Regions from separate parts of the Streptomyces sp. NPDC057963 genome, predicted to be linked through region 1. Evidence: riboswitches for the same ligand, from Rfam matches in the RefSeq annotation. Region 1 holds a riboswitch; each other region holds the start of a gene.
The links. A riboswitch is a leader RNA that binds a small molecule or an ion and turns the genes downstream of it on or off. The one in region 1 is predicted to bind cobalamin.
Positions count from the first base shown of each region.

Region 2: linked by a shared signal. The riboswitch ahead of ACFVT1_RS31975 (cobalamin biosynthesis protein) and the one ahead of ACFVT1_RS15460 (prenyltransferase/squalene oxidase repeat-containing protein) in region 1 are both predicted to bind cobalamin.
Region 3: linked by a shared signal. The riboswitch ahead of ACFVT1_RS19370 (prenyltransferase/squalene oxidase repeat-containing protein) and the one ahead of ACFVT1_RS15460 (prenyltransferase/squalene oxidase repeat-containing protein) in region 1 are both predicted to bind cobalamin.
Region 4: linked by a shared signal. The riboswitch ahead of metE (5-methyltetrahydropteroyltriglutamate--homocysteine S-methyltransferase) and the one ahead of ACFVT1_RS15460 (prenyltransferase/squalene oxidase repeat-containing protein) in region 1 are both predicted to bind cobalamin.

Region 1 is NZ_JBHVPX010000005.1:548,687-553,573, forward strand. It holds gene ACFVT1_RS15460 (prenyltransferase/squalene oxidase repeat-containing protein) at 1-2,357, opposite strand, end outside; cobalamin riboswitch at 2,539-2,683, opposite strand; cobalamin riboswitch at 2,771-2,844, shown strand; gene ACFVT1_RS15465 (hypothetical protein) at 2,961-4,373, shown strand; gene car (carboxylic acid reductase) at 4,592-4,887, opposite strand, start outside.
Region 2 is NZ_JBHVPX010000018.1:58,220-63,106, forward strand. It holds gene ACFVT1_RS31965 (anion permease) at 1-1,209, shown strand, start outside; gene ACFVT1_RS31970 (hypothetical protein) at 1,250-1,480, shown strand; cobalamin riboswitch at 1,651-1,781, shown strand; gene ACFVT1_RS31975 (cobalamin biosynthesis protein) at 1,926-2,939, shown strand; gene ACFVT1_RS31980 (cobyric acid synthase) at 2,936-4,453, shown strand; gene cobN (cobaltochelatase subunit CobN) at 4,462-4,887, shown strand, end outside.
Region 3 is NZ_JBHVPX010000007.1:343,124-348,010, forward strand. It holds gene ACFVT1_RS19355 (ABC transporter ATP-binding protein) at 1-346, opposite strand, end outside; gene ACFVT1_RS19360 (energy-coupling factor transporter transmembrane component T) at 343-1,497, opposite strand; gene ACFVT1_RS19365 (SCO2322 family protein) at 1,494-2,174, opposite strand; gene ACFVT1_RS19370 (prenyltransferase/squalene oxidase repeat-containing protein) at 2,171-3,451, opposite strand; cobalamin riboswitch at 3,559-3,694, opposite strand; gene ACFVT1_RS19375 (MBL fold metallo-hydrolase) at 3,748-4,788, opposite strand.
Region 4 is NZ_JBHVPX010000010.1:350,205-355,091, reverse strand. It holds gene ACFVT1_RS24640 (hypothetical protein) at 1-484, opposite strand, end outside; gene ACFVT1_RS24635 (response regulator transcription factor) at 728-1,387, shown strand; gene ACFVT1_RS24630 (sensor histidine kinase) at 1,381-2,619, shown strand; cobalamin riboswitch at 2,809-3,028, shown strand; gene metE (5-methyltetrahydropteroyltriglutamate--homocysteine S-methyltransferase) at 3,188-4,887, shown strand, end outside.

The DNA.
Region 1 (4,887 bases):
TGGCCTTCCTTCGCGACGTTGAAGCCCCCGTCGTCGTTCTGCTGGGAGGCGAGGAACTTCCGTGCCTCGGCGATCTCGGCAGCGTACTTCCGCGCGTCGAGCGACAGTCCCTGGATCGCGAGGGCGGCGGAGTTGACGGAGTTGCCCGCCGCGCCGGGGAACCCGCCGCCGGGAAGCTGCTTGCCGGCGATCCAGGCGATCGCCTTGCTGACGGCCTTCTCGGCCCTGTCGCCGCCGGCCAGGTCCAGGGCCATGGCGGCGATGGCGGTGGAGTCGACGTCGGAGTCGTCGGTGGAGGGGATCAGGCTGGGCCAGGCGCCGTTGCCGTGTTGCAGGCTCTCCAGGTAGGCGATCGGCTCCTGCGCCGCCGTCTTCTCCCCGGCGCGCAGCTGAGCCGTGATCGCCAGGGACTGGGCGAAGACGGAAGGGGCGTAGGTGTAGGCCCCCTGGGCGGCGCAGCTGCGGTCAGGCGCCTTGCTCGGCGCCTTGCACACGGCCTGGCCGAGGGCGGCGATCATGTCCTTCCCGCCGAAGTTCCGCGGGTCGCGACCCACCGCCTCCGCCAGCAGTGCGGTCTTCCCGAGGGAGCCTCCGGCGGCGTACTTCGTACCCGCGCCGGTCCAGTCGTGCACGGTCCGGCCCTCGCCGTCCCTGCCGTTGCTGTCGAGGAAGTCGACGATGCCGCGCAGTTCGGCTTGGGCGAGGCCGGTGGCGGCAAGCGCGTAGGCACCGTCGATGGTGAGGCCGAAGTCCGCGCGGGTCGAGCCGGGACCGGCGGCGTAGTACCGGCCCTGCTGGAGATGGGACGGCCGGGTGAGGTAGGAGACACCCTTCTTGAGGTCGGGGCCCTCTCCTGCCGGTGTGGTGGGGTGCGTGGTGGGCGGCTCGGTCGTCGGTGGGCCGGTCGGGTCCGCCTTCTTCGCCGTCAGGTGCGCGAGGTCGGTGCCCGCTCCCGCGAGGACGGCCGGGGCCGTCGGATACGGGGCCGGTTCGGTGGCCCCCTCTTCGAAGCCGAAGCCGCCGCCGTCCAGTTGCCGGCGCGACAGCCACGAGACACCCGCGTCCGCCTGTGCGGTGTCCCCGACTGCGCGCAGCGCCTGTGCCGCGTAGGCGGTGGCCGTGACGCTGCCCGTTGTGGCACCGGTGTAGCCGGGGAACGAACCGTCCTCGCGCTGGGCCTTCTTCAGGTACGCCCGTGCCCTGGTCACGGCTGCCTCGTGGCCGCCCGCCCGGTGCAGGGCGAGGGTCACGACGCCCGTGGTCGCGGGGTCACCGTCGCAGTACTCCCCGGGGCGGATGAGGATGCTTGTGATCCCGCCGCCGTCGCACTGCACCTGGGTCAGCCGGTCCACGGCGGCGGCCGGGGGTTCGACGCCGGCCCGCAGAAGCGCCAGCACGGACAGCGCCTGGCCGTCGGTGTACGTGGCGTTGCGGAAGTCGCCCCTGGCGGTGCAGCCGGGGGTCGGACTGCCGGACTCGGGACCGGCGGCGCAGACGTTCCTGGTCAGGTCGCCGATCAGGTCGTGTCCCCCGAAGTGGTGCGGGTCGCCCTCGGTAATCTCGGCGAGCAGCGCGAGGCGCGCGGCGGCGGTCGCGTCGGGGGCCCGGTCCTTGCCCGCCGGGTAGGCATATCCGTCGGTGTGCGCGGCGAGAAAGGCGGTGACCTTGTCGAGAGTCGCGCTCCTGCCGTCCGCGGCGCCCAGCGCGTAGGCGGTTTCGGTGGTCAGGAGGTAGTTGGTGTCGGCGCCGTCGTCGACGATGCGTTCGCCGTCCTTCAGGGCACTTCTGAGCCACCGAGCGGCGGCCGGTACGTCGACCGAGCCGGGAGGGACGGTGGGTGTGCCGCCGGGGTCGGGTGTGGTGCTGCCGCCCCCGGCACGGACCTCGTCGGGGGTGAAGGCCGGCTTGCCGGTGGTGCCGCCGACGTCGGTGCCGCCGAACACCCAGGCGTCCACGTCGCCGTTCTTGGGCTTGCGGTCCATGGCGCCGTACTGGCTGTAGGTCCATGTGTCCTGGCCGGGCGAGGCGGTCCAGTAGGACCAGTAGGCGGTGGCGGGCGGGGTGAGGACGCAGGACTCCTTGTCCTCGGTCGGCTGCTGGGCACCGGCGCCGAAACCGATGCGGCAGATGAAGGCCGGCCCGTCGTGCTGGGTGCCCGTGGTGGTGAAGCCACCCTTGTGGAGGAGTTCGTAGCCGGTGGTCGGGGTGGTGTCGCAGCCGCGCTCGACCTTCCCGCCGAAGGGCCCGAAGTCGACGGCGACGACGGCGCCCTTGGTGGCGGTGCAGTCGTCGAGGGCATCGGCCGCAGCCGGGGTGACGGTGATGAACGTCACGCAGGCAGCGAACATGAGACCCATCGCCGCCAGCAGTGCCAGGGGGCCTGCGGCCGCGCCCTGTCCGCCTTTTCGTCTCTCGGTCCCCACCACGGCCCCCTCGTCCGGTGTCCGCACGAACGGAAACGTGGCTGAAGGGCCTCCACCGCATGGCGTGCCGCGCGACAGGGCTGGTCGACCACGCCGTAGTCCGCGACGGCGTTTCTCGCTGAAAACCACGCTCCAGGCATTCCGGCTCGCCCGGCAGGAACCGGGCCTACGGTTGCGGGTCAGCGCCGGGTTTCGACCGGCTTCCCCTGGAACTCAGTGCATATCAGGCGGATTTGAGCACGGAGTGGCAGAGGCCGTCAAGGTACGGCCATGAGACGGAGAGGTTCGGCCTGCCCCGCGTCTGGCGGGAGTTGTGAGCCTCGGGTAGCGTCCTGGGCTGCCACGTGGGGGAATCCGGTGAGAATCCGGGGCTGACGCGCAGCGGTATGGCACGACGGAGTCGTGCCAAGCCCGAATGCCCATGCGGCGGTGCATTACAGGAAGCCGGTCCACGCGTTCGGGCGGCGGCCCTGCCTGCTGCCTCCGCACGGTGAGGACACGGGTCCGGTCGGCGCCCCTCACTCTCAGGAGCAGGCCATGTCCCGCCTTACGTCCTTCCGCCCCCTGGCGTTCACCGCGTCCGCCACCATCGGCGCGTTCTGCCTGACTGTGCTGCCCGCGGCCGCCACCGCATCGCCCGCGCAGATCACGACATCGAAGACCAACGGTGTCGCGTACCTCAAGTCCCTGCAGGCCGCCGATGGTTCGTACGCCGGCTCCGGGCTGTCGAACGAGTGGGCGTTCAGCGCACTCGCCGCCGCGGGCACGGCCGCGGTGGACGTCACACCGGGCGGGGATACAACGAAGAACGCGAGAACCGTCTACCGCAGCCTCCTGTCCACGGCCGGCTGGCCGTCCGCGACGCCGGTGGTCACCGACTACGAGCGTGCCGCGCTCAACGCCTACGCCGCCGGCATCGATCCGGCCCGTGTCTCGGCTTCCCGCAATCTGGTCGCCGACATCTACAGCCACTGGCAGAACGCCGAGCCCGGCTACTTCGGCCCGTCCGCCAATTTCAACGGCACCGTCTTCGCCGCGCTGGCCCTCGGCGGGGCCAAGACGCAGGCAGGGGCGCAGCGCATACCGCAGGCCCTGCGGGACTCCCTGGTCACCCGCATCCGGGCCAACCAGCACAACGACGGCGGCTGGAACTTCAGCAAGGCCGAGGGCGACCCGGGGCAGCTCGGCGCCACGAGCGACATCGACATGACCGGTGCCGCGATGGCCGCGCTGTGCGTCTCCGGCGTCCCGAGCACCGACTCGGGAATCACCCGGGCCAAGGCGTTCCTCAAGGGCAAGTTGGTGACCGGCACCGGTGCGTTCAATGCCATGTTCGGTGTCAACACCGACTCCAACGGCTGGGCCGTGTCCGGGCTGAACGCCTGCGGCATCAACCCGCAGACCGGGGACTTCCTCACTTCCGCCGGCAAGACCCCCGTCGACTTCCTCATAGCCCAGCAATTCAACCCGGGCGGCGGCTTCAAGTACCTGCCGAGCGACACCACGCCCTCCGCCTACGCATCCGTCGACGGGCTGCGCGCCGTCGCGGGTGGCGGCTTCACCGCCACTCCCCCGCTACCGGTCACCAGCGGCGCACCCCAGTGGGTGGCCCAGACCACCTTCACCGCCGGCACGGCCGCACGGCTGGCTCTCACCGTGGACGACGGTGCCGGAAACGTGAAGGTGTGCTCCGTCTCCGTCACCCCGACCGGGACCACGACCACGCTGGGATCCGTACTCGACGCCGCCACGAGCGCCGCCACCCCGTCCGGCTGCGTGACCGCGGTGATGCCGCCGTCCGGAACAGGCGGCATCACGGCGCTCAACGGCAAGGCCAACAGCGGCTCCAACACCTGGAAGGTCAGCACCGACGGCTCCGCGTTCACCAGTGCCACCCGGGGCACGGCCGTCAACGCGGGTGACACCATCGCACTGCGCTGGGGGGCCTGACCCGCGTCCGGCGCCGGGCTCCCCTCGCGCTGCGGACCGGTCCCCGCCGAACGACCGGTCCGCACCAGGGCACCGCCCGGCGCCGGGAGCACGCGCGCCGCACCCCCGCTCCCGCCGCGACCGGCATCGTGGCCGAACGCCGTCCGGCCGGACAACTGGCCGGACACACTCACGCACGCGGTCGGCGGCCCGAGGCAGTGAGGTCTGTCCTCGGACCCTCAGAGCAGATCGAGCCGGCGCAGGTCGGTGACGTACTTGCGAATGAGGGCTGCCGACAGATGGGGGATGTCCTTGCCGGGGCCGGCCTCCGCGGCTTGCACGGCGGCGTGGAACCGCTCGGCGGGAAACGCCGAACCAGGGACACCTTCCTCGGGTTGCGCGAAGGCGTGCAGCAGGGGCAGCAGTGAGTGCCGGCGCTGCTTCTCCGGCAGGGCGCGGGCCGCGGCCGTGATGCGGGCGAGCCATGCGCCGTAGTCGTCGATCCGCCGGATCGGGTGGCCGGCCTCGGTGAGCC
Region 2 (4,887 bases), on a different contig from region 1:
TTCACGAACGGTTTCCACGACACCGCCAACGCGATGGCGACCACCATCTCGACCGGCGCACTCAAACCGAAGACCGCGGTGGCCATGTCCGCCGTTCTCAACCTCGTCGGCGCGTTCCTGTCCGTGGAGGTCGCCAAGACGATCTCCGGCGGGATCATCAACGAGAACGGGCTGCGGACGGAAGTCATCTTCGCGGCACTCGTCGGCGCCATCCTGTGGAATCTGCTGACCTGGCTGGTCGGACTGCCGTCCAGCTCCTCGCACGCCCTGTTCGGCGGCCTGATCGGCGCTGCGGTGATGTCGGCGGGCTGGTCGTCGGTCAACGGCGGCACCGTCGTCACCAAGGTGCTGCTCCCCGCGGTCGCCGCCCCGATCGTCGCCGGTCTGGCCGCGCTGCTGGCCACCCGGCTGACGTACCGGATCGGCGGGAAGATCCGCGACGGCGCCCAGGAGAAGGCCACCGCGAAGGGCTACCGCGCCGGTCAGATCGCCTCGGCCGGACTGGTCTCCCTCGCCCACGGCACCAACGACGCGCAGAAGACCATGGGCATCATCACCCTCGCGCTGGTCACCGGCGGCGTCCTGCACCCCGGCTCCAACCCGCCGGTCTGGGTCATCGTCTGCGCCGGTACGGCCATCGCGCTCGGCACCTACCTGGGCGGCTGGCGCATCATCCGCACCATGGGCAGCGGCCTCACCGATCTCAAGCCGCCGCAGGGCTTCGCCGCGCAGACCAGTGCGGCCACGGTCATCCTGGCCTCCTCGCACCTCGGCTTCTCCCTCTCCACCACGCAGTCCTGCTCCGGCGCCGTGATGGGCGCGGGCCTCGGCCGCCAGGGCGGCGTGGTCCGCTGGTCCACCGCCACCCGGATGTTCGTCGCCTGGGGGCTGACCCTGCCGGCCGCGGGCCTGGTCGGCGCGGGCGCGGAGTTCCTCACCCGGCAGGGCACCTGGGGTGTCGTCGTCGTCGCGGTGCTGCTGGTCGCGGGCTCCGGGGCGATCTGGCTGGTGTCGCGGCGCAAGCCGGTCGGCCACGGCGATGTCGCGCCGGCGGACGTCCCTGCCGAGCCCGCGGGCGTCGTCACCACGGCCATCGCCGCCGTCAGCCCGCCGCCCACCGCGGCCCAGGCGACGGCCCAGGACCTCAAGACCACCATTCCGGCCCCGGCCGGCACCGCCCCGGACCCGGCGCGACCCGCCACTGTCTAGGCCGGCCCTCCAGGCCCGGCCGTCCGTCTAAGGAATCAGCATGAAAATCGACTGGGCAGCCCTCGGCTCCGTCTTCGGTGTCTCCCTCGTCGTCACCGTCGCGCTGGTGGGCCTCTTCACCCTGGGAATCGTCGGCCTCTCGAAGCAGCCCGAACCGGCGGCGCAGGGCGGCTCCGGCGGCTCACTGCTGCTGGCCCGCGCCGGCGCGTACGTCTGCTTCACGCTGTGCGCGGCGGCGGTCGCGTACGGGATCTATCTGATCGTCGCCTGAGCGGTCCTCCGCTCACCCCCGTCGGGCCGGACACCTCTCGTGTGTCCGGCCCGCAGTGGTGTGCTCCGGCCCGGTGTGGGCCTCAGCACACTGCGCCGCCGCAGGTCAACGGCAAGTTGACGGGCGTTTGCACAGCGTGGTGGACTGCCGGAGCCAATTACGGCGACAGCAGAGGAAGCCGGTGCGAATCCGGCGCGGTCCCGCCACTGTCACCGGGGAGCAGTCCCCCACACCGGAAGTCACGGCACGCGCGAGCGGGCTGGAAGGCCGGGGAACTGCGGATCCGGGAGCCAGGAGACTCTCGTCGCCGGTCACGTCGAACCAGGGCGCGGACCCTGAGTGAGGACATATCGCCATGCCTGGCTGCCGTGCGTCCGATGCCGTGGCGCTCTCGACGAGAGCCGCCTGTACGAAGCTCCTCCGAGGCGTGACGGCCGGTTGAGCCGTGCGTGCCGACCGCATCTTCGCGTACGGCGCCACAGTCGGCCTGATCGGCGATCTGCTGCTCGGTGACCCCCGCAGGGGGCATCCCGTCGCCGCCTTCGGACGGGCCGCGGCGGGCGTCGAGCGCCGGCTGTGGCGCGACCACCGCGGGTGGGGCGCGCTGCACACCCTTGTCTGCGCCGGAGGCGCCGCGGGTGGTGCCGCGCTGATCACCCGTGCCGTACGCAGCCGCCCCGCCGCCTCCGTCGCGCTGACCGCCGCAGCCACCTGGTCCGTCGTCGGCGGTACGTCCCTGGGGCGTGAGGCCCGGACCATCGGCGCCGCCCTGGCCGCCGGTGACATCGAGCGTGCCCGCGAGCGGCTGCCGCATCTGTGCGGGCGGGACCCGTACTCCCTCGACGGACCGCAGATCGCCCGTGCCGTGGTGGAGTCCGTGGCCGAGAACACCTCGGACGCCGTGGTCGGCGCCCTGGTGTGGGGTGCGCTGGCCGGGGTGCCCGGCCTCGTCGGCTTCCGGGCCGCCAACACCCTCGACGCCATGGTCGGCCACAGGTCGCCCCGCCACCGCCGCTACGGCTGGGCCTCGGCCCGGCTCGACGACCTCGCGGGCTGGCCGGGTGCCCGGCTCACGGCCCTGCTCGCCGTGGCCGCGGGCGGGCGGCCACGGGCAGCGGTACGGGCCTGGCGGGCCGACGCGGCCGAGCACCCGAGCCCCAACGCGGGCCCGGTGGAAGCCTCGTTCGCGGGTGCGCTCGGCGTACGGCTCGGCGGGACGCTCGCGTACGGCGGCCGGGTCGAGCACCGTCCGGTCCTCAACGGGGAGACGGGCCGGGCCGTGGAGACCGAGGACATCGAACGCGCGGTACGGCTGTCGCGCCGGGTGGGCGCACTGGCCCTCGGCGTGTGCGTGGCGGGACGGCTGGGCGCGGGCCTCGCCGCACGGCGGATCGCGGGGCGCGGGACCGCCGGAACCCGTGTGCCGGGAACGCGCATCACAGGACGGAGACGGACATGAGCGGCGGACTGCTGGTCGCCGGAACCACCTCGGACGCGGGCAAGAGCGTCGTCACCGCGGGCATCTGCCGCTGGCTCGTGCGCCGGGGCGTGAAGGTGGCGCCCTTCAAGGCGCAGAACATGTCGCTGAACTCGTTCGTCACCCGCGAGGGTGCCGAGATCGGCCGTGCCCAGGCCATGCAGGCGCAGGCCGCCCGGGTGGAGCCGACCGCGCTGATGAACCCGGTCCTGCTCAAGCCCGGCGGCGACCGCTCCAGCCAGGTCGTCCTGATGGGCAGGCCGGTGGGCGAGATGAGCGCCCGCGGCTACCACGGGGGCCGGCAGGAAGCGCTGCTCTCCACGGTCGTGGACTGCCTGGAACAGCTTCGGGGCACGTATGACGCGGTGATCTGCGAGGGGGCGGGCAGTCCGGCCGAGATCAATCTGCGGCGCACGGACATCGTGAACATGGGTATCGCCCGGGCGGCGCGCTTCCCCGTGGTGGTCGTCGGCGACATCGACCGCGGCGGCGTCTTCGCCTCGTTCTTCGGTACGACGGCACTGCTCGACGCCGAGGACCAGTCGCTGATCGCGGGGTACCTCGTCAACAAGTTCCGGGGCGACGTGTCGCTGCTGGAGCCGGGCCTGGAAATGCTGCGCGGGATCACCGGGCGGCAGACGTACGGGGTGCTGCCCTTCGCCCACGGCCTCGGCATCGACGAGGAGGACGGGCTGCGGGTCTCGCTGCGCGGAGCCGTACGCGAATCGGTCGTCGCGCCGCCGTACGGCGACGAGGTGCTGCGGGTCGCGGTGTGCGCCGTGCCCCTGATGTCGAACTTCACCGATGTGGACGCGCTGGCCGCCGAACCGGGCGTCGTCGTCCGGTTCGTGGACCGCGCCGAGGAGCTGGCCGACGCGGACCTCGTCATCGTGCCCGGCACCCGCGGCACCGTGAAGGCGCTGTCCTGGCTGCGCGAGCGCGGCCTCGCCGACGCCCTGGTGCGGCGCGCCGCCGAGGACCGGCCGGTCCTCGGGATCTGCGGCGGCTTCCAGATCCTCGGCGAACACATCGAGGACGAGGTCGAGTCGGGAGCCGGGCACGTCGACGGCCTCGGCCTGCTGCCCGTACGCGTCCGCTTCGACCGCGAGAAGACCCTCGCCCGCCCCGTCGGCGAGGCGCTCGGCGCCCCTGTCGAGGGGTACGAGATCCACCACGGCGTCGCCGACGTACGCGGCGGGGAGGCGTTCCTCGACGGATGCCGGGCCGGTGCCGTGTGGGGCACCCACTGGCACGGCTCGCTGGAGAGCGACGCGTTCCGCCGCCGCTTCCTGACCGAGATCGCACGGACCGCCGGCCGGCGCTTCGTCCCCGCCCCCGACACCTGCTTCGCCGCGCTGCGCGAGGAACAGCTCGACCGCCTCGGCGACCTCATCGAAGAACACGCGGACACCGACGCGCTGCTGCGGCTCATCGAGTCGGGCGCGCCGGCAGAACTTCCCTTCATCGCCCCCGGAGCACCTGGAGCACGCGCATGAACGCCCCTATGAGCACCGTGCTGTTGTTGTCGACCGCCGACACGGACCTCCTCGCCGCGCGTGCCTCCGGCGCGCCGTACCGCATCGGCAACCCCACCCGCATCGACGCCCGCGAGGAACTCCCCGCGCTGATCGAGGGCTCCTCCGTCGCCGTCGTCCGTCTCCTCGGCGGCAAGCGCGCCTGGGAGGACGGGCTGGCCGTCCTCAGGGCGTCCGGCGTCCCGACCGTGCTGCTGGGCGGCGAGGCCGTCCCGGACGCGGAGCTGATGGCCGAGTCGTCCGTGCCGGCCGGTGTGGTCGCCGAGGCGCTGCGCTACCTCGTGGAGGGCGGCCCCGGAAACCTCGTGGAGCTGGCCCGCTTCCTCTCCGACACCGTCCTGCTGACCGGCCACGGCTTCGCCGAGCCGCAGAAGATGCCCGAGTGGGGCCTGCAC
Region 3 (4,887 bases), on a different contig from region 1:
CGGGGGCGAGTCCCAGCGACTCCATCCCGTACGCCAGCTCGTCCTCGACCGTGTCGGTGACGAAGTGGGACAGCGGGTCCTGGCCCACCGTGCCGACCAGGTCGGCGAGTTCGCGTGGCTTGTGGGTACGGGTGTCGCGCCCGTCGACCGTGACGCGGCCCCGCAGCGTGCCGCCGGTGAAGTGCGGCACGAGACCGGAGACGGCACCCAGCAGCGTCGACTTGCCGACCCCCGACGGGCCGACGAGCAGCACCAACTCGCCCTCGGGAACGGTCAGATCGACCCCGGAGAGGGTGGGGCGCCCCGTCCCCTCGTACTGCACCGAGACATGCTCGAACCGGATCACTGGCTCTCCTTGGAATGCGGGGCGCCCACCGGGGGCGGCACCGGCGCCACCACCGCGGGCAGCAGCCCGATCAGCACCGCCGCCGCGGGCCGCAACGGAAGCACCGGCGTGGTCAGCGGTACGACTCCGGGGTGCAGCGCCTCCGCGTCGACACCGCCCGCCCAGATCATCGCCGCGGCCACGGCGGCCCCCGACCCCGCGACCAGCCAGGCCCGCGCACCCCACCGGTCGGGCCGGTAGCGGGTACGGGCCGAGCGGGCCCCGCCGAGCCGGAGCCCGGCCATCGCGGCGACGAGTCCGGCGATCAGCAGCGGCAGGCCGTACACCGCACCCTGCGCGGCCAGCAGCCCGTACGTCCCCGCGCACACCCCGAGCAGCCCGCCGAGCGTGAGGACGTTCGTGGTGTGCCGGACGGCGGGCGGGACCTGCGCGCTGCGCCCGTATCCGCGCGCGTCCATCGAGGCTGCCAACGCGACCGACCGCTCCAACGCGCCTTCCAGGACCGGCAGTCCGATCTGGAGGACCGCCTTGAAACCGCCGGTCGCGCGGCCCCGCAGCCGCCGGGCGGTGCGCAGCCGCACCACATCGGCGACCATGTTCGGCGCGAACGTCATCGCGACGACGACGGCGACCCCCGCCTCGTACAGGGCCCCGGGCAGCGACTTCAGCAGCCGGGCCGGGTTGGCGAGCGAGTTCGCCGCACCGACGCAGATCAGCAGGGTGGCCAGCTTCGCCCCGTCGTACAGCGCGAAGAGCAACTGCTCGGCGGTGACCCGGCCACCGATCCGGACCCCCTTCGCCCAGTCGGGCAGCGGCACTTCGGGGAGGGTGAACAACGGATGCGTACCGGGGACCGGTGAACCGAGGAAGACGGAGAAGACCAGCCGCACGCCGACGACGAACAGCCCGATCTTGATGAACGCGCCGTACGAACGGGCCCACGGCGCGTCCGTACGGCGCGCCGCGACCACGTAGCCCGCCACCCCCACCAGCAGCCCGAGCAGCAGCGGATTGGTGGTCCGGGACGCGGCGGTGGCGAGACCGAGCGCCCACAGCCACCAGGCCCCGGCGGGCAGGGCGTTGCTGCGGGTCGCCCCGGGGGCGTGCAGCGGGCGCCGCGGCCGCACCGGGCGGGTGGTCGAGGCCGTCATCCGCGGCGGCGGCGGGCCTGCACGACTGCGGCGATGCCGAGGAGGAGAACGGCGCCGACCCCGACGAGCACCCCGGCGGAGGGACCGCCGCCCGAGCCGTCCGCGGCGTCGGCGGCGGACGCGTCCGGGGCCCCGGACGCGGGGGCGGCCGGCGTTCCGTGCCCGGTGCCCGAGATCTGTTCGCCGCAGCCCGAGCCCGGATAGCCGGATATGGCGCAGAGCAGCGCGCCGCTGTCGTAGCGCAACGGCTTGGCCACCGAGGCGAGCGCCTCCGCGGTGCTCGCGTCCGGGGCGACCCGCGCGCACGCGGTACGCGGCGCGGGAGGCGTCTCCCCGGCCGGGGCGTCCGCCGCGGTGCCCGGGTCGATGACCAGCGCTACCCGCTTGCTGCCGTCCTCGGCCGGGGTGTCCGCGCAGATCTCCGCGAACCCGGGGGAGCGGCGCGGTTGCGCCGAGTCCTGCGAGTCCTCGCTCACCGCGAACCGGAAGCCCTGCACCGCGCCGTCGTCCGGCCGGACCAGGGACGGGCCCTGGGTGGCGTACGTCCAGCCGGTGCCGGAGCTCTCCCAGAACGACCAGTACCGGTACCCGTCCGCCCGCGCCGTCCCCGCGCCGAGCACGGCCAGGACGGCACCGAGGACCACCAGGAGGGCGGCCGCCCTTCCCGCCCGCCTCACAGCTGCTGGTTCTTCCGGCGCCCGCTGATCAGGAAGCCGGCGCCCGCACCGACGACGAGACCGATGCCGACGTACCACCACACGCCGCCGATCACGTCGTCTCCGCTGTGGACCTCGTCCTTCTCCGTGGCCACGTACCCGGTCTCGGCGGACGGGTCGGGCGTCGTGACGGCCGCCGGCACGGGACCGGCCGCGTTCAGCCGGTCGACCAGGTCGACGCCGCCGAAGTCGCGGGCGTCGGAGCCGGTCGCGTGGGCGGCCAGGATCAGCTGCGCGTAGGCGGCGGGACCGTTCTGCTCGGCCCACGCCCCGGAGTTCTTCTTCAGCCAGGTCATGGCCTTGGCGGCCTTGTCCTGGTGGCCCGCGGCGGACAGCGCGACGACCGCGTCCGCGGTGTTGCCGAAGTCGGGCTGCGGGGTGGAGTCGGCGGCTCCGGGCATCGGCGCCAGGTCGAGATGGCCGCTGGTGGCGAGTGCGTCCGCGAGGTAGTGGGCGCCGTTCTGGGCGGCCTGCTCGGGCGTGAGCGCCGGGCCCGGCCCCGGGTGGCAGGTGGGCGCCTTGGCCGAGGTGTTGTTCCCGACGGCCAGGGCCTTGCCCATCGTGCCGAGCACCGCGGCCGCGGTGGCGTCCGCGTTGGCGGCGAGCTTCCCGGCCTTGTCGGGCTGATAGGCGAAGGCGCCCCCGTCCTTGCCGCCGCACGGGATCGCGAGCTTCAGCAGCGGGGCGTAGGGGGTCTTGCCGCCGTGGGTCGTGATGTCGCCGAGCCGCTGGCCCTGCCGGGCGAGGGCGCCGATCACCAGCGAGGTGGAGTTGGCGTCACTGGCCGCGCCCGGGGCGTAGCCCCAGCCGCCGTCCTCGTTCTGTACGGACTTCAGCCAGCGGACCGAGTCGTTCACGGTGTCCCGGTGCCCGCCCACCTCGACGAGCGCCTGGACGGCGGCCGCGGTGGCGTTGGTGTCCAGCACGGTCTTCCCGGTGCACGGCTGGGAGACATCGGGCCGGTACGCGGCGTAGGCGCCGTTGGAGCACTGCTGGGAGATCAGCCAGTCCACCGACTTCGTGGCGGGCGTGACGCCCTCGACCCGCTGCGCGAGGAAGGCGAGCGACTGCCGCCAGACGCCGTCGTAGGTGGGGTCCTTCGTGCCGTACAGCCCGGACGGCAGTGCCGCGGACGGCGAGGGCGACGGGGACGGCGCTGCGACCGCGACCGGGGCAGCGGCCGCACAGAGCACGGTGGCGGTGGCGGCGAGCGTTGCTGCTCTGCGGCGTACGGTCATGGCGGGCGGGGCCTCTCCTGCGGGGGATCCGGGCACAGGCACGCTCAGGCACCAGGCTCCGGCCCCGTATTCCTCGACGGTGCCGACCACCGGGGTTCCGGTGGCGGGAGCCGGTCACGACCGCGGACAGGGCATTCCGGCTCACCGCCTGGAACGACGGTTCACGGCTGCGTGGTCAGTGCCGGATTTGCACCGGCTTCCCCCTGAACGGGCATGATGACGACTCGCACACTGTACCGGGCGGGGAGGGGCGGGTTCCGGGCCGGTGGCCGCGGCGAACCCCTTCGTGGAAGTGGTCACACCGCGATGTACGTCACGGGGTCGCTCCCCGCCACGGCCTCCGCGCGCCCCAGCTTCACCAGCCGCCGCAGATGCGCCTCGGCCTCCGAGACGGCGATGTTCCGCGAGCCGCGCGGGATCCGGTCCCACGGCCGGTTCCACTCCATCCGCTCGGCCAGTTCCCACGGCGTCAGGGCGGTGGCCAGCAGCCCGAGCAGCCCGGTCAGCCGCTCCTCGTGATGAGCCAGGAGTTCCCGTACGCGCCCCGCGGCGTCCGCGAACGCGTACTGATGGGCGGGCAGCACCTCCGCCGCCCCGAGCCTGCCGATGCGCTCCAGCGAGTCGAGGTAGTCGCCGAGGGGATCGGTGACCGCGGCGTCGTCCGGGTCCTCGTACAGCCCGATGTGCGGGCTGATCCCGGGCAGCAGATGATCCCCGGAGAAGAGCCGGCCCCGGCCGGGCAGATTCCCCGGATGCCGCTCCTCCAGATGCAGGCAGACATGGCCGGGTGTGTGCCCCGGCGTCCAGATGGCCCGCAGCGTGCGTCCCGCCAGGTCGAGGAGCTCCCCGGGGACGATCTCCCGGTCCGGGAGCGCGGCCCGCTGTCCGGGCAGGGTGGGTGCCCGGCCCCGCTCGGCCGCGGCGGCCCGCAACGGCGCGAGATGCTCCTCGGGCGCACCGACCGCGGTGAGCTTCGCCGCGAGATACGACAGCCAGGTGCCCGGCCGGGACTCACGGGTCCGGCGCACGATCGCGGCGTCCGCCGCATGCATGGCGATCCAGGCCCCCGACGCCTCGCGCACCTGCCCGGAGAGACCGTGGTGGTCGGGATGGTGGTGGGTGACGACCACGCCGTGGACGTCACCGGCATCCGCGCCGACGGCGGCGAGCCCGGCGGTGAGCGTGTCCCACGCCTCCGGGTCGTCCCAGCCCGTGTCGATCAGGACCGGCCCGCGATCGGTGTCGAGGACGTGCACCAGGGTGTGGCCGAGCGGATTGTCCGGGATGGGGACCTTGATGCTGTGCACGCCCCCGCCGTGGTCGGTCACCTGGGTCATGGGCTCGCCCTCTCTCTCCGAGGCATGGCCGGTGTACCGGACGTACGGGTGTGCGGTGCACCGCGCCCACTGTAACGAGAACTTGTTTCAGTAGTAGCC
Region 4 (4,887 bases), on a different contig from region 1:
GTTTCTGCATGTCCGGGGTGTTGGGGTTGAACCCGTCGTGACCGCCGAGGCGGCCGGTCTCAGGGTCGGGATCGGGAGCGTCGTAGCCGTTCTCGCGCAGACACTTCACGTACTCCCGCATCTGCGCCATCCACGCGGCATCCGGTTTCGGGGTGTCATCGGTGGCGGTCGGTGCGTACTGCTTGCACGCGTCCTGCGCCGCCTTCGCCTTCTCGGGGGAGACCGTCTGCTCGGGCACGGGGGCATCGGCCTGCTCACCGGCCTTGCCGGCGAGCACGGGGGCGCCGTGCTCGGCCATGCAGTCCTTGTACCTCTCGCTCTTCTCCACCGCCGAGAGCTTCGGCGCGCCCTCGGCGCTCTTCTCGCCGCCGGCCGATGCGACCGTGTCGCCGCCGCCTCCACTCCCACAGGCGGTGGCGGCCAGGAGCAGGGCGGTGGCCAGGACCGCGCCGCACAGGGTGCGCTTTCTTGCTGATGCAGGCATGGGAACCTCTCGGGGCCGTCCACGGCGGAGCCATTCGGTCCCCGCCTGGTGATCGGCGCCATGGAACCCTGACTCCGATGACAGCCGGATAAGAGCTCGCGATGCCCTGCCCAGGGATCAGTACGGTCTGCGGGCCCAGCCTCTGCCGCACTTATCTCCCTGCAACCAGGGGGATGTTCTCCTGGTCTGCGAGAGGGCGGCGTCTCCGCCGGTCCAGCCGCACGACCGCAGGAAAGGGGTGCCATGAGGGTGCTACTGGCCGAAGACCACCACGTGCTCGCCCGGACCGTCGCGGCGGGGCTGCGCCGGGTGGCCATCGCCGTCGACGTCGCGGCGTCCGGCGACGTCGCCGAGCGGCTCGCCCTGCTCAACGACTACGACGTCGTCGTCCTCGACCGCGACCTTCCCGTGCTGTCCGGCGATGCCGTATGCCGCACACTGCGCGCACTGGACGAGCCCCCGCGCATCATGATGCTCACCGCCGCCACGGCCACCAGTGAGAGGGTCTACGGCCTCGAAGACCTCGGCGCCGACGACTACCTGGCCAAACCCTTCGACTTCGCCGAACTCGTCGCCCGGATTCGGACACTGTCCCGGCGGGCCCCCGCCCCGGCGCCTCCAGCGCTGCGCTCGCGTGGCATCTGCCTGGACCTCGCACGTCGCGAGGTCCAGGTCGCCGGACAGCCGGTCGAGCTCACCGCCAAGGAGTTCGACGTGCTGCGCCTTCTCATGGAGGCACACGGTGAGCCCGTGTCGCACCAGGAGCTCATCAACGAGGTCTGGGACAGGCACCTCGACCCCCGGACCAGCACCGTGCGCACCACGGTCAGCCGGCTGCGGGCCAAGCTTGCCGGCCGGGCGGTCGTGTCCGCCGACACGGGCGCCGGGTACCGCCTGTGCTGACCACCGTCCCGCGCCCGATGCGGATGATCCGTACCCGCATCGCCCGGCTCCCCTTCCGCGTCCGGCTTGCCACGGCCTTCAGCGGAGTCTTCCTGCTCTCGGGCGCGGCACTCGTGACCTTCGTCGCGCTGCTGGCACGCAGTGGGATCGCCGACCGGGTCAGGCTCGTCTACATTTCCGGCACACCGCAGACTCCCGCGGCCGCCCCGTCCCCCTCGCCGTCGGTCATGGGGCCCAGCTCCATGCCACCGGGCGGACGGGCGACGGACCACGCGGCCGTCGCCGCGGAGTTCGTCCAGGACGCGGTGCTGCACCAGCTCCTGCTCTGGTCCGGGGTCGGCCTGCTGATCATGGCGGTGATCTCCGGATTCGTCGGCTGGTGGCTCGCGGGCCGTGCCCTGAAACCGGTCGCCGCGGTCACCGAGGCGGCCCACCGTATCGGCGACGGAGACCTCCATGAACGACTGGCACTCGTCGGGCCCGACGACGATCTGCACCGTCTCGCCGACACCTTCGACTCGATGCTGGAACGCCTGGAGAGGTCTTTCGACAGCCAGCGCCGTTTCGTCGCCAACGCCTCGCACGAGCTACGCACCCCGCTCACCGTCCAGCGCACCCTGCTCGAAGTAGGGCTGGCCGATCCCATCCCTCCGGAACTGGCCGGCGTACGCGACGACTTGCTGGAATCGAACCGGGACGCCGAGCGGCTCATCGAAGCCCTGCTCCTGCTGGCCGGCATCGACCGCGGCCTGGCCGAGAGACACGCCCTCGACCTCAGAGACCCGGTGCGGCAGGCCGTCGCTCAGCTCGGGCCGCTCGCCGCCGCGCATGACGTCACCATCCGCGTGGAAACCGGGCCCGTAGAAGTCACCGGGGACCCCGTCCTGCTGCGCCACCTCGTCACCAACCTGGTGCGCAACGCCATCCAGTACAACCACCCCGGCGGCCATGTCCAGGTCACGGTTGGGGGCAGCCGGCTCACTGTCACCAACTCCGGGGAGCACATCGCTCCCGACCGGATGCCCGCTCTCTTCGAGCCGTTCCGTCGACTGGGCGCCGACCGCACCAGCACCTCCGGCCACGGGCTGGGCCTGTCCATCGTGCGCTCCATCGCCCAGGCGCAGGGCGCGAACATCTCAGCAGTGCCCGGTCCCGGCGGCGGCCTGACCATCACCGTCGAGTTCGCCGGCGTCCCGGGCCGCAGCAGTGTCACCGACCACGCTTCGAGGTGACGTCGCGCAGACGGTGGCAGCCGTGCGCGACCTCGCCGTACGCACCCTGACCGAGACGGTCGTCCGCTCCCAGGACCGGGCCGTGTTCGTCGTCAACTCCCCTTCGCACACGGCTCCCCGGGCAGATTCCGTGTCACATGTCACGTTCCGGGATGTGAACGGCGGTGCCCCGGGGGCAGCCCACCCTCTAGTCTGGCCGGTGCAGCTGGTTCGCCCTGTCCGCCAGACAGGCGCGTCGCAAGAGGGAACCCGGTGGGAATCCGGGACTGCCCCGCAGCGGTGAGTGGGAACAACCGCCGTCATACGCACTGGATCCGGACCTCGGATCTGGGAAGCGACGGCCAGTAGGTGTCCGCCTCGGCGGACGTGCCCGCGAGTCCGAAGACCTGCCCGTTGCCCGCACGCGACCGATCGCGTGCGGATATCCCGGTGACCTCGTGGGCGGGTCGGCGTACATACCGGACGGACGAGCGCCCCGGGGGCGCAATCGATCCGTCCGGTCCGTCACCCTTCGCGTCCGTGTCCCGTCTCCGGGATCTCAAGGAGTCATCTCGCGAAGGAGATTTCCGTGACAGCGAAGTCCGCAGCCGCGGCAGCACGGGCCACCGTGTACGGCTACCCCCGCCAGGGCCCGAACCGGGAACTGAAGAAGGCCATCGAGGGTTACTGGAAGGGCCGGGTCACCGCCGACGCCCTCCGCGAAACGGCGGCCGGCCTGCGCCGGTCCAACTGGAAGCAACTGGCGGACGCCGGCGTCCACGAGGTGCCCACCGGCGACTTCTCGTACTACGACCACGTCCTGGACACCAGTGTCATGGTCGGCGCCGTCCCGCAGCGGCATCGTGAGGCCGTCACCGCCGACGCGCTCGACGGCTACTTCGCGATGGCCCGCGGCACCCAGGACGTGGCGCCGCTGGAGATGACCAAGTGGTTCGACACCAACTACCACTACCTCGTCCCCGAGCTCGGCCCGGACACCGTCTTCACCGCAGACTCCACCAAGCAGGTCACCGAGCTCAAGGAGGCCCTTGCGCTCGGGCACACCGCCCGGCCCGTGCTGGTCGGCCCTGTCACCTACCTCCTGCTCGCCAAACCCGCCCCGGGGGTGGCGGCCGACTTCGAACCGCTCACCCTGCTGGACCGGTTGCTGCCGGTCTACGCAGAGGTACTCGCCGATCTGCGTGCCGCCGGTGCGGAGTGGGTCCAGCTCGACGAGCCCGCGCTGGTCCAGGACCGCTCCCCGGCCGAACTGAACGCCGCCGCCCGCGCCTACCGTGAACTCGGCGGCCCGACCGACCGGCCCAAGCTGCTCGTGGCCTCCTACTTCGACCGGCTCGGCGCGGCACTCCCCGTACTGGCGAAGGCCCCGGTGGACGGCCTGGCGCTGGACTTCACCGATGCCGCCGCCGCCAACCTCCACGACCTCGCCGCCGCCGGCGGGCTGCCCGGCAAACGGCTCGTCGCGGGCATCGTCGACGGCCGCAACGTCTGGATCAACAACTACGAGAAGTCGCTGTCCACCCTTGCCACCCTTCTCGGCCTCGCCGACCGGGTCGACGTGGCCGCCTCCTGCTCCCTGCTGCACGTCCCCCTCGACACGGCGCCCGAACGGGACATCGACCCTCAGATCCTTCGCTGGCTCGCCTTCGCCGAGCAGAAGACCGCCGAGGTCGTCACGCTGGCGAAGGGACTGGCCCAGGGCACCGGCGCGGTCGCCGCGGAGATCGCCGCCAACCGCGCCGACCTCGCCTCCCGCGCGAACTCCCCGATCACCCACGACCCCGCCGTACGGGCCAGGACCGCGGCCGTCACCGACGCCGACGGCCGCCGCTCCCAGCCGTACACCGAGCGTGCCGCCGCCCAGCGTGCCCACCTCGGACTGCCGCTGCTGCCGACGACCACCATCGGCTCGTTCCCGCAGACGGACGAGCTGCGCGCGGCCCGCGCCGGCCTGCGCGCGGGCCGGATCGACACGGCCGGTTACGAGGAGCGGATCAGGGCCGAAATCGGCGAGGTCATCTCCTTCCAGGAAGAGACCGGCATCGACGTCCTGGTCCACGGTGAGCCCGAACGCAACGACATGGTGCAGTACTTCGCCGAACAGCTCACCGGCTACCTCGCCACCCGGCACGGCTGGGTCCAGTCCTACGGCACCCGCTACGTCCGCCCACCGGTCCTGGCCGGCGACATCTCCCGGCCCGAGGCGATGACGGTGCGCTGGACCTCGTACGCCCAGTCGCTCACCGACCGTCCGGTCAAGGGCATGCT